3 regions of the Microbacterium sp. KKR3/1 genome follow, and region 2 is predicted to be linked to each of the others. Evidence: predicted binding sites of a transcription regulator. Region 2 holds the regulator's gene; each other region holds the start of a gene.
The links. Region 2 encodes LexA, which represses DNA repair genes until DNA is damaged. Its sites were predicted from a motif close to TCGAACANNTGTTCGA; they were not measured.

Region 1: LVJ59_RS15610 (HNH endonuclease signature motif containing protein) is a predicted target of LexA. The motif match lies at 1,300-1,315, and genes of this name have one in related genera.
Region 3: recA (recombinase RecA) is a predicted target of LexA. The motif match lies at 1,570-1,585, and genes of this name have one in related genera.

What each region holds. Positions count from the first base shown of each region.
Region 1 covers NZ_JAJSDW010000003.1:151,723-154,996, reverse strand. The annotation lists gene LVJ59_RS15610 (HNH endonuclease signature motif containing protein) at 1-1,270, opposite strand, end outside; gene LVJ59_RS15605 (spermidine synthase) at 1,373-2,221, opposite strand; gene LVJ59_RS15600 (ABC-F family ATP-binding cassette domain-containing protein) at 2,292-3,274, shown strand, end outside.
Region 2 covers NZ_JAJSDW010000003.1:35,470-38,743, forward strand. The annotation lists gene LVJ59_RS15040 (histidinol-phosphate transaminase) at 1-226, opposite strand, end outside; gene LVJ59_RS15045 (LysM peptidoglycan-binding domain-containing protein) at 271-639, opposite strand; gene lexA (transcriptional repressor LexA) at 927-1,613, shown strand; gene metE (5-methyltetrahydropteroyltriglutamate--homocysteine S-methyltransferase) at 1,777-3,274, opposite strand, start outside.
Region 3 covers NZ_JAJSDW010000001.1:698,006-701,279, reverse strand. The annotation lists gene pgsA (CDP-diacylglycerol--glycerol-3-phosphate 3-phosphatidyltransferase) at 1-333, shown strand, start outside; gene LVJ59_RS03435 (CinA family protein) at 330-818, shown strand; gene LVJ59_RS03430 (helix-turn-helix domain-containing protein) at 960-1,268, shown strand; gene LVJ59_RS03425 (DUF3046 domain-containing protein) at 1,289-1,513, shown strand; gene recA (recombinase RecA) at 1,780-2,829, shown strand; gene LVJ59_RS03415 (regulatory protein RecX) at 3,267-3,274, shown strand, end outside.

The DNA of each region.
Region 1 (3,274 bases), 120 kb from region 2:
TGTTCTGCGGAGGCGGCCGGTCGATGTACGTGCGACCGGTCGGGCTCGTCCACTCCAGCACGCCGCCCGAGGTCTGGTCGACGTGCCAGGGGGAGTGGTGTTTGAGCATGTGATGTCGTCGGCAGAAGGCGGCGAGGTTTCCGTCGGCCGTCGCCCCTCCGGTCGAGGCCGCATGATTGTGGTCGAGGTCGCACTTGCGCGCCGTGATCCCGCATCCGGGAAACCGGCACCTCTGGTCCCGCGCGCGGAGATGTCGCCGGAGATGTTCGCTCGGGCGGTAGCGGTCGACAGCGAGAAGTTCGCCGGAGATCGGATGCGTCAGCACGCGGTCCCAGCCGGTCGCGGAACCTGCCAGCGTGCGAGCGGTCGTGACGTCGATGGGGATCGTTCCGTCGAGCTCGGCCGGTGATGAGGTCGTCGGAGCGTCATCGTCCATCAGAGTGAGCACCGGCACCGTGACCTCGACGCGGGCGCGGACCTCGCCCAGCAGGCTGTCCGCCGTGTCATGGCCCGCGGGGGATCCTGTGAGAACGAGGTCGGCGAGCAGATCGGCGCGCAACTGATCGACCGTGCGGTTGTCGGCGGGGAGTCCGGCGGCTGAAGCATCCTGTGCCGCTCGTGCATTCTCCTCTTTCACCGCATGCGCCATCTGCGACAGCCGGTCGAGCATGCCGTGCAGGAGGACCGCGGGTCCGCGCGCCCCCAGCTCGGCCATCCCGTCGTCGAGGTCCTTCACCCACACGCGGCGCAGCTCGCGGGCATCGCGATGCCGCTCGGTGAGAGTGCGCTCCTGGAACCGCTCGGCAAGACGCCGCACGATCCGCCGAAGCCGATTCGGGGATTCCGTCACGGCGACCTCCATGGCCTCCGCGGCGTAGGCGGCGCGATCCGCAGCCTCGTCGAGATGCGCGCCCGCCTCGACGATGACCCGGGAGTGCGCGGCACTGATGCGCCCTTCGCCCTGCGCCTCCCATACCGCCGGGAATCGCTCGACGAGCCACGTGGCCTCGGCCATCTTGCGCTCGATCGTGCGGTCGCTCAGGTGCTGCGCAGCGCCGATCTCGGCAGCGACCGTGCGGATCGCCATGTCGCCGTGATCGGGGTGGGCGGCGCCGCGGGCGATGTCGACGGCCAGGCGTCCGGCCATCGCGAGCATGCCGTCGCGGGCCGCCTGCATGCTGCTCAGAGTGCTCTCCGCGGCCTCGAGCGACGCGACCAGATCGGCGAGCATCGCCATCTGGGAATCGGTCGCGTCGAGCAGTGCGGTCATGACTTCAGTCCATCACCGACCACCGACATTCGAAGATAGATTCGATCGAGATTCACGTCTCCGGGGTCACGAAACGGTGACGAACGCGATCAACGGGCGGTGCTAGTCCCAGATCGGGTCATCGGGGTCGGGGGAGTCGGTGCCGTCCGCATCGGTCATGATGCGCGCGCCGGCGATCCACGAGGTCAGCGCGCCGCCGTGGAGGGTATGCGGGTGCGGCACGCCGAGGAGATCGGGGTTCGTCGCGACGGCGAGCGGCTCATCGCTCGCGAAGACGACGACGTTGCCGAGCGGGCCTTCGTCATCGTTCGGTTCTGCGTCGAGGACGACGGCGACATGGTCGAACACCGTGCGCAGGGTGGCTGCCTGTCGCCGTGAGTACTCGAAGGGATGTCCGTCGAGCAGGTTTACCGCCACGACTCCCCCCGCTGCGGAGCGCGCGGCGACACGGCGGTAGAACTCCTGGCTGGCCACGCGATGCCGGATGACGGCGGCATCCCAGAGATCGACGACCGTGAACCGCGCACCCATCCACTCGCCGGCGAGCTCCGCGTCCGCGACTGCGCGCGCATCACCGAAGATGACGCGCAGATCGGTGCCCGGAGACAGCGGCAGCGCGGCGATCACCGCCTCGTAGAGGGTGGGCTCGAACTCGACCACGAGCTGCGGCGATCCGGCGCGCGTGGCTTCGACGTAGCGTGCCAGCGTGAGGGCGCCGGCTCCCAGGTGCACGGTGAACAGCGGCGCACTGGGCTCAGCGGCAGCATCCATCACTCTGGCGATGTGCTGCGTGTAGTCGTATTCGAGATCGGTGGGGTCGGTCATCGAGACGACGGACTGCGGGATTCCGTCGACGCTGAGTTCGTAGCGACCGGGCCGCCTTCTCGACTGCACCAGCTTCGCCTTGCGATCCTCGAGCAGAAGGGAGAACACCCGGCGACTCTTCGGCACCCGTCGATCTTAGATCGCGGGGAGCAGGTCGGAGAACACGCCGACCGCGCGCGACTACCCTGGAAGGAACATGGCACATCTTCTCGGGGCTGAAGCCCTGCATCTCGAATACCCGACCAGGGTCGTCTTCGACTCCGTGACCCTCGGCATCGAAGAGGGTGATCGCATCGGAATCGTGGGCCGCAACGGCGACGGCAAGTCGAGTCTTCTCGGCATGCTCGCGGGGATCAAGGAACCGAACTCGGGCCGCGTCACGGTGCGCGGCGGCACGCGTATCGGTGTGCTCGATCAGGCGGACACCCTCCCCGACGACCTGACCATCAGCGCCGCTGTGGTCGGGGACACCCCGGAGTACGAGTGGGCCGGCGACGCGCGGATCCGCGACGTCATCGAAGGACTGCTCACCGACCTGCCCTGGGACGCGGAGATCGGCTCCCTCAGCGGCGGTCAGCGGCGCCGGGTCTCGCTCGCCAAGCTCCTCACCGGAGACTGGGACGTCATCGCGCTGGATGAGCCGACCAACCACCTCGACGTCGAGGCCATCACCTGGCTCGCGGGGCATCTCAAGAAGCGCTGGTCGCCGAACGCCGGGGCCCTCATGGTCGTGACCCACGACCGGTGGTTCCTCGACGAGATCAGTACCGAGACATGGGAAGTGCACGACCGGATCGTCGAGCCTTTCGAGGGCGGCTACGCGGCGTACATCCTGCAGCGCGTCGAACGCGACCGCATGGCGGCGGCGACCGAGGCGAAGCGCCAGAACCTCGCCAAGAAGGAGCTCGCGTGGCTCCGTCGCGGCGCTCCCGCCCGCACGGCCAAGCCGAAGTTCCGCATCGACGCGGCCAACGAGCTGATCGCCGACGTGCCGGAGATCCGCGACAAGGTGTCGCTGCAGTCCCTCGCGGTCTCGCGGCTGGGAAAGGACGTGGTCGATCTGCTCGACGTCGGGGTGACCTACCCGACGGCGGACGGCGGCGAGAAGGTCGTGCTGCGCGACGTCGAGTGGCGCATCGCACCGGGGGAGCGCACGGGCATCCTCGGCGTCAACGGCGC
Region 2 (3,274 bases):
CCTCGCGAAGCGTCGTGAACTCCCGGTCCGGATACCGGTTCACATCGCGGATCGCCACCGCGATGTCGTCGAGGATGTCACTCGCGACCGCCTCCGGGATCGGATGAGTGTTCTCGTTGACGTTGAGAGCGACCGGGAGAGGGGCCTGCGGGGCACCGTACGGCTTCAGCCCGCGAAGGTCGTCACGGAGCGGCAGATCGTGGAGGGAGAGCGTCACCCTTCCCATGCTAGGCCGCCGGTCGGGCGGATGACGCACATCGCGGTGAGGGCTCAGTCCACGTACTGCGCCGGGATCGCGAGCTCCTGACCGATCTGGAGCTCGCCACCACGGAGCACGTTCATCCGGCTGATCTCTCCGATGACGACGCGCGGGTCGGCATTCGGCGCGACCGAGGTGGCAATCGACCACAGGGTGTCCCCGGGCAGGACCGTCAACGTCTCGACACTCGCGGCGGGAGCATCGACACCGGAGGCGATGGCGCTGCCACCGCTGAGTGCCGCGAAAGCGATTCCGATGGCCAGCGGCACCGAGGCGAGAGCCAGCAGCACACCGCGACCCCGTGCCGTCAGCCGCAGTCGCGTGTGGGGGCGTGCGGGTGCCGGGAGGATCGTTGCGGTGCTGACGCTGATGCTGCTCATGTCGTGCTCCTTAGCCTGTCTCGGGGCGATGGGCCCGGAGGAAGTTGGCGTAGCGTTCGCATTCCCGTCTCGGCCGGGAGCCGTGAATGCGAAGCTACGTTCCGAAGATATCTTCGAGTTCGAACATCTGTCAAGTGTTCTTCGAAACCGGAAACGCGATTCGCCCGACACGCTCGAACAGATCTTCCAGATCGGACTGTTTCTCGGATACGGTTTCGATGAGAACACCACACCACGGGCCTCCGACATTCGAAGAGCGACGTCGGATCACGCACTTAAGGAGCACCATGAGCGAGTACTCAGCCCCCGAGTCGGAGGCACCGCGGACCCGCCGTCGCAAGAGCCTGAGCCCGAAGCAGATGGCGATCCTCGAGGTCATCCAGAATTCGATCGCCCACCACGGGTACCCGCCGAGCATGCGGGAGATCGGTGACGCCGTCGGCCTCAAGTCACTCTCGAGCGTGACGCACCAGCTCGGACAGCTCGAGCTCAGCGGCTACCTGCGCCGCGACCCCGGGAAGACGCGCGCGATGGAGGTCCTGATCGATCTGCCCGGTGCGAGCGGCGAGAACCCTGCCGATGTCGCGACCCCCGTCGGCGATGCCGCGCTCGTACCCCTGGTCGGGCGCATCGCCGCGGGTGTGCCGATCACGGCGGACCAGCAGGTGGAGGAGATCTTCCCCCTGCCACGCCAGCTGGTCGGCAAGGGCGACCTGTTCATGCTCAAGGTCTCCGGTGAGTCGATGATCGACGCCGCGATCTGCGATGGCGACTGGGTGGTCGTCCGCTCCCAGAACAATGCGGAGAACGGGGAGATCGTGGCCGCGATGCTCGACGGGGAGGCCACCGTCAAGGTCCTGCGCCGTCGCGACGGGCACACCTGGCTGCTGCCCCGCAACTCGTCTTTCGAACCGATCCTCGGTGATGAGGCCGTCGTGCTCGGCAAGGTCGTGGCCGTGCTCCGAGCGGTCTGACGTGCTCCTCTGACCGTCGAGGCCCCCGCTGACCGTCGAGGCCCCCGCCCAGATACGTTTCTGAGAGGGGGCCTCGACGCTGGGCGGGGGTGTCGACCCGCTGCGGGGGTGTCGACCCGCTGCGGGGGTGTCGACCCTGCGCGAGGGTGTCGTCGCGGGGTGGCTACGCCCGGACGCTCACGTCCTCACGCACCCGGCGCGTCGCCTCGACGATGTTGCGCAGCGAGGCGGTCGTCTCGTCGTAGCCGCGGGTCTTCAGGCCGCAGTCCGGGTTCACCCAGAGCTGACGTGTCGGGATCTCCTCCACCGCGCGACGCAGCAGCGACTCGACCTCCTCGACCGTGGGCACGCGCGGCGAATGGATGTCGTAGACGCCCGGACCGATGCCGTGGTCGAACCCGACCTCGGCGATGTCGGCGACGACCTCCATGCGACTGCGCGCCGCCTCGATCGAGGTCACGTCGGCATCGAGCGCCCGGATCGCATCGATCACGACACCGAACTCGGAGTAACAGAGGTGCGTGTGCACCTGGGTACCCGCAGCGGCACCACCGGTCGCGAGTCGGAACGAGTCGACGGACCAGCGGAGGTACGCGGGCTGGTCCGCCTTCTTCAGCGGCAGGAGTTCACGCAGCGCGGGCTCGTCGACCTGGATGATCGCGATGCCGGCAGCCTCCAGGTCCGCGATCTCATCGCGCAGCGCCAGCGCGACCTGGTTCGCGGTCTCACCGAGCGGCTGGTCGTCGCGTACGAACGACCAGGCGAGGATCGTCACGGGACCCGTGAGCATGCCCTTCAGGTGCTTGCTCGTCAACGACTGCGCGTAGGCGGACCATCCCACGGTGATCGGAGCCGGTCGCGAGACGTCGCCCCAGAGGATCGACGGACGTGTGGCCCGGGATCCGTACGACTGGACCCAGCCGTGCTCGGTCACGGCGAAGCCATCGAGGTTCTCGGCGAAGTACTGCACCATGTCGTTGCGCTCGGGCTCACCGTGGACCAGCACATCGAGCCCGAGGTCCTCCTGCAGAGAGACGACGCTGGCCACTTCGCGACGCAGGAAGTCGTCGTAGTCCTCGGCGGGGATCTCGCCACGCGTGAACCGGGCGCGCGCACGCCGGATGTCGCCGGTCTGCGGGAAGGAGCCGATCGTCGTCAACGGCAGCACGGGCAGGCCGAGCGCCTCCTGCGCGGTCTCACGCTCCTCGTACCCGACGCGGGAGAAGTCGGCCGTGCTGAGCGCGCGATCGCGGACGGCACCGTCACGAACGCCCGGTGCGGCGAGACGATCAGCCAGGGCCGCGGACGACGCGTCGAGCTCGGCGGCGATCGACGCGCGGCCGACGCTGAGTCCCCGTGCGAGCACACCGACCTGCTCGACCTTCTGGTCGGCGAACGCCAACCACGAGACCAGACGCTCGTCGAGCCGGGACTCGTCGGTCACATCGTGGGGCACATGCAGCAGCGACGTCGACGTCGACGCGGACACGGCCGCGCCGAGCGCACGGAGAGCCTCGAGCCGGTCGAACGCGTGCGCGAGGTCGCCGCGCCAGATGTTGTGCCCGTCGACCACCCCGCCGACGAGGGTCTTGCCCTCGAGCCCTGCAGCCGGGGCGGGCACGCCGCCGCGCACGAGGTCCACAGCGATCGCCTCGATCGGC
Region 3 (3,274 bases), on a different contig from region 2:
ACCGGGGCGGGGTTCATCGGTCTCGCGATCCTCGACGAGGTCAGCTGGTGGATCGTCGCGATCATTCTCGTGCGCGAGTGGGGGATCACCATCCATCGTCTGATGGTCGCGAGCGAGCATGTGGTCGCGGCCGCGTGGATGGGCAAGATCAAGACGGCGTTCCAGGGCGTGGCCCTGGGATGGGCGTTGCTTCCCCTGCATGTCCTCATCGGTCTCGAAGCATGGACACTGGTGACGTTCATCCTGATGATCATCGTCTTGCTGCTGACCGTGGCGAGTGGGATCGACTACATCGTGGCGCAGGTGCGCGGATCGCGGCAGAAGAGGGCATGAGCGAGACGAGCGCCGCCGCCGTTCTGTCGGCGCTCGACGAACGCGGGTGGACACTGGGAGTGGCGGAGTCCCTCACCGGCGGGGCGCTGTGCGCAGAAATCGTCTCCATCCCCGGAGCCTCCGCCGTTCTCCTCGGCGGTGTCGTGGCCTATGCGACCTCCGTCAAGGCGACGGTGCTCGGCGTCGACGCCGAGCTTCTCGCCATGCGCGGTCCGGTGCACCCCCAGGTCGCGCTGGAGATGGCCGGGGGTGTGCGGCGAGTGGTGAGCGTAGACGATCGGCCTGCGGATGTCGGGGTGTCCACCACTGGGATCGCGGGACCGGATTCGCCGGACGGGCAGCCCGTCGGTACCGTGCACATCGGTATCGTGACGCCGAACGGGGCGCAGGCGAGAGAATTCCGCTTCCGCGGCGACCGGGATTCGATCCGGGCGCAGACGGTGGCTGCGGCGCTCGAAGCATTGCTCGACCTGGTCGCGGAATAGTGTCCGCCCCGGTCTGGTTATCAATGATGTGCTCACATTCAAACCACAGAGTGCAGGGGTAGATTTCGTGCAGGCCAGGCGTACTAGACTGGCTGTCCTATCGGGGGAGACCCCGAACGACCACACGGGGAGGAGGTTCCGATGATTCTTGTGCGACAGGAAATCGGCGATGTGCTGAGGGACTTCCGCCTGCAGAAGGGGCGCACGCTCCGGCAGGTTGCAAGCAAGGCGTCGGTTGCGCTCGGCTACCTCAGTGAGGTCGAGCGTGGGCAGAAGGAAGCGTCGAGCGAGATCCTCGCATCCGTCGCCGATGCTCTCGATGTGCCCATCTCGACGATCATGCGCGAGGTCGGAGACCGCATCTCGGTTCTCGAGGGCATCCAGGTCTTCCCGGACGTCGTTCCGGACGACCTCGTGGCGTCGGTCGAGCCTCAGCTCTCGTTGCACTGAGCAGGGTGCCGGAGTGAACGATGCGTCGTAGCGAGTTTCTGCGCGCGGTCGACACCGAGTTCCAGGCACGAGCATCGTCATTGGTGAACGATCTCGGACTCTCGGCTCTTCGTGGTCGCACGGCGCTCGAGGCGTTGGCCGACGGGACACCGCCCCGTGAGATCTGGCTCGCGCTGTGCGTGGAGATGGACGTCCCGGAGAACCGGCGTCACGGTGTCGGCCGTCTGGAGCCGCGCGGGCACTGACTCCGTCGGCGATGTCCGCGGGTTACGGCACACGGTGTGCGATCGGCGGCGTGTCGTCGAATATTCGTTCGAAGAGAGCGTAGTCTTCTGCACAGGTGGTTCAGAGCTGTGATTGTCCACCGAACGTGAGTTTGCCGAGACGATGTCGGTGGCCCCTCGTACGGTGGAGAACAAGCCGAAGAGCCATACGCCTTGTCGGAGAGTCACTCCCAACCGGGAGGGCCGCGACAGCCTACAGGCGGCACCGCGCGCAGAAGGAGCACATCATGCCATCACCCGCAGACCGCGAGAAGTCCCTCGAGACCGCCCTCGCCCAGATCGACCGTCAGTTCGGAAAGGGCTCGGTCATGCGGCTGGGCAGTGATGAGCGCGCCCCCGTTGCGGTCATCCCGACCGGCTCCATCGCGCTCGACGTCGCCCTCGGCGTCGGCGGACTCCCGCGTGGTCGAATCGTCGAGATCTACGGACCGGAGTCCTCGGGTAAGACCACGCTGACGCTGCATGCGATCGCGAACGCACAGCGCGCCGGCGGTATCGCGGCCTTCATCGACGCGGAGCACGCTCTCGACCCCGACTACGCAGCAAAGCTCGGTGTCGACATCGACGCGCTCCTGGTGTCGCAGCCCGACACCGGTGAGCAGGCGCTCGAGATCGCCGACATGCTCGTTCGATCCGGGGCGATCGACCTGATCGTCATCGACTCCGTCGCCGCGCTCGTGCCGCGCGCCGAGATCGAGGGAGAGATGGGTGATTCGCATGTGGGTCTGCAGGCTCGACTCATGTCGCAGGCGCTTCGCAAGCTGACCGGTGGCCTGAACCAGACGAACACCACGATGATCTTCATCAACCAGCTCCGCGAGAAGATCGGTGTCTTCTTCGGCTCGCCCGAGACCACGGCCGGTGGTAAGGCATTGAAGTTCTACGCGTCCGTCCGGATGGACATCCGTCGTATCGAGACGCTGAAAGACGGGACCGATGCTGTCGGTAACCGCACCAGGGTCAAGGTCGTGAAGAACAAGATGGCTCCGCCTTTCAAGCAGGCGGAGTTCGACATCCTCTACGGCGTCGGCATCTCACGCGAAGGCAGCCTGATCGATTTCGGCGTCGAGCATGCCATCGTCAAGAAGTCGGGCTCGTGGTACACCTACGACGGCGACCAGCTCGGGCAGGGCAAGGAGAACGCCCGTACGTTCCTGCTGAACAACCCCGATATCGCTCTCGCGATCGAGACGCAGATCAAGCAGAAGCTCGGTATCGGTGCGCAACTCGTCGCTCCTGACGCCGCTGACGAGCTCGCCGAGCGTCGTCCGGCCTGATGAATGACACACGTGGGGGCGATTCCGAGCGGATCGCCCCCATCATTCCTCTCTTCGGCGGTGCTCGCCCTCAGGGCGACCCCGGCCGGAGCGCTGCGGTAGGAAGCGACGTCGCCTCGGAAGCCGAGCCCGGCCACACGAACGACGCCGGAGCGTGGCGATCGACGTGGGACACTCCGTCTCGCGGATCCGCGCTCGGGACGACGTCCGATGCGGGCACGCCCAGTGACCGCCATCCCGCCCGACGAGCATCTGCGAGGCCGGGAGCCGGGCGAGCAGGCGAGGCGAGCTCAGGGCCCCGTCTCCATGCGCTCGACACATCCAACGAGGCGTCGGGTGGCGACGAGGTTGATCCGGACGAGGCCCGTACCGCGGCCGAGGAGTCGCTCGTACGGAAGCTGCGAGCCCGCTCACTGTCGGTTTCCGAAGCGCGTCAGATGTTGCG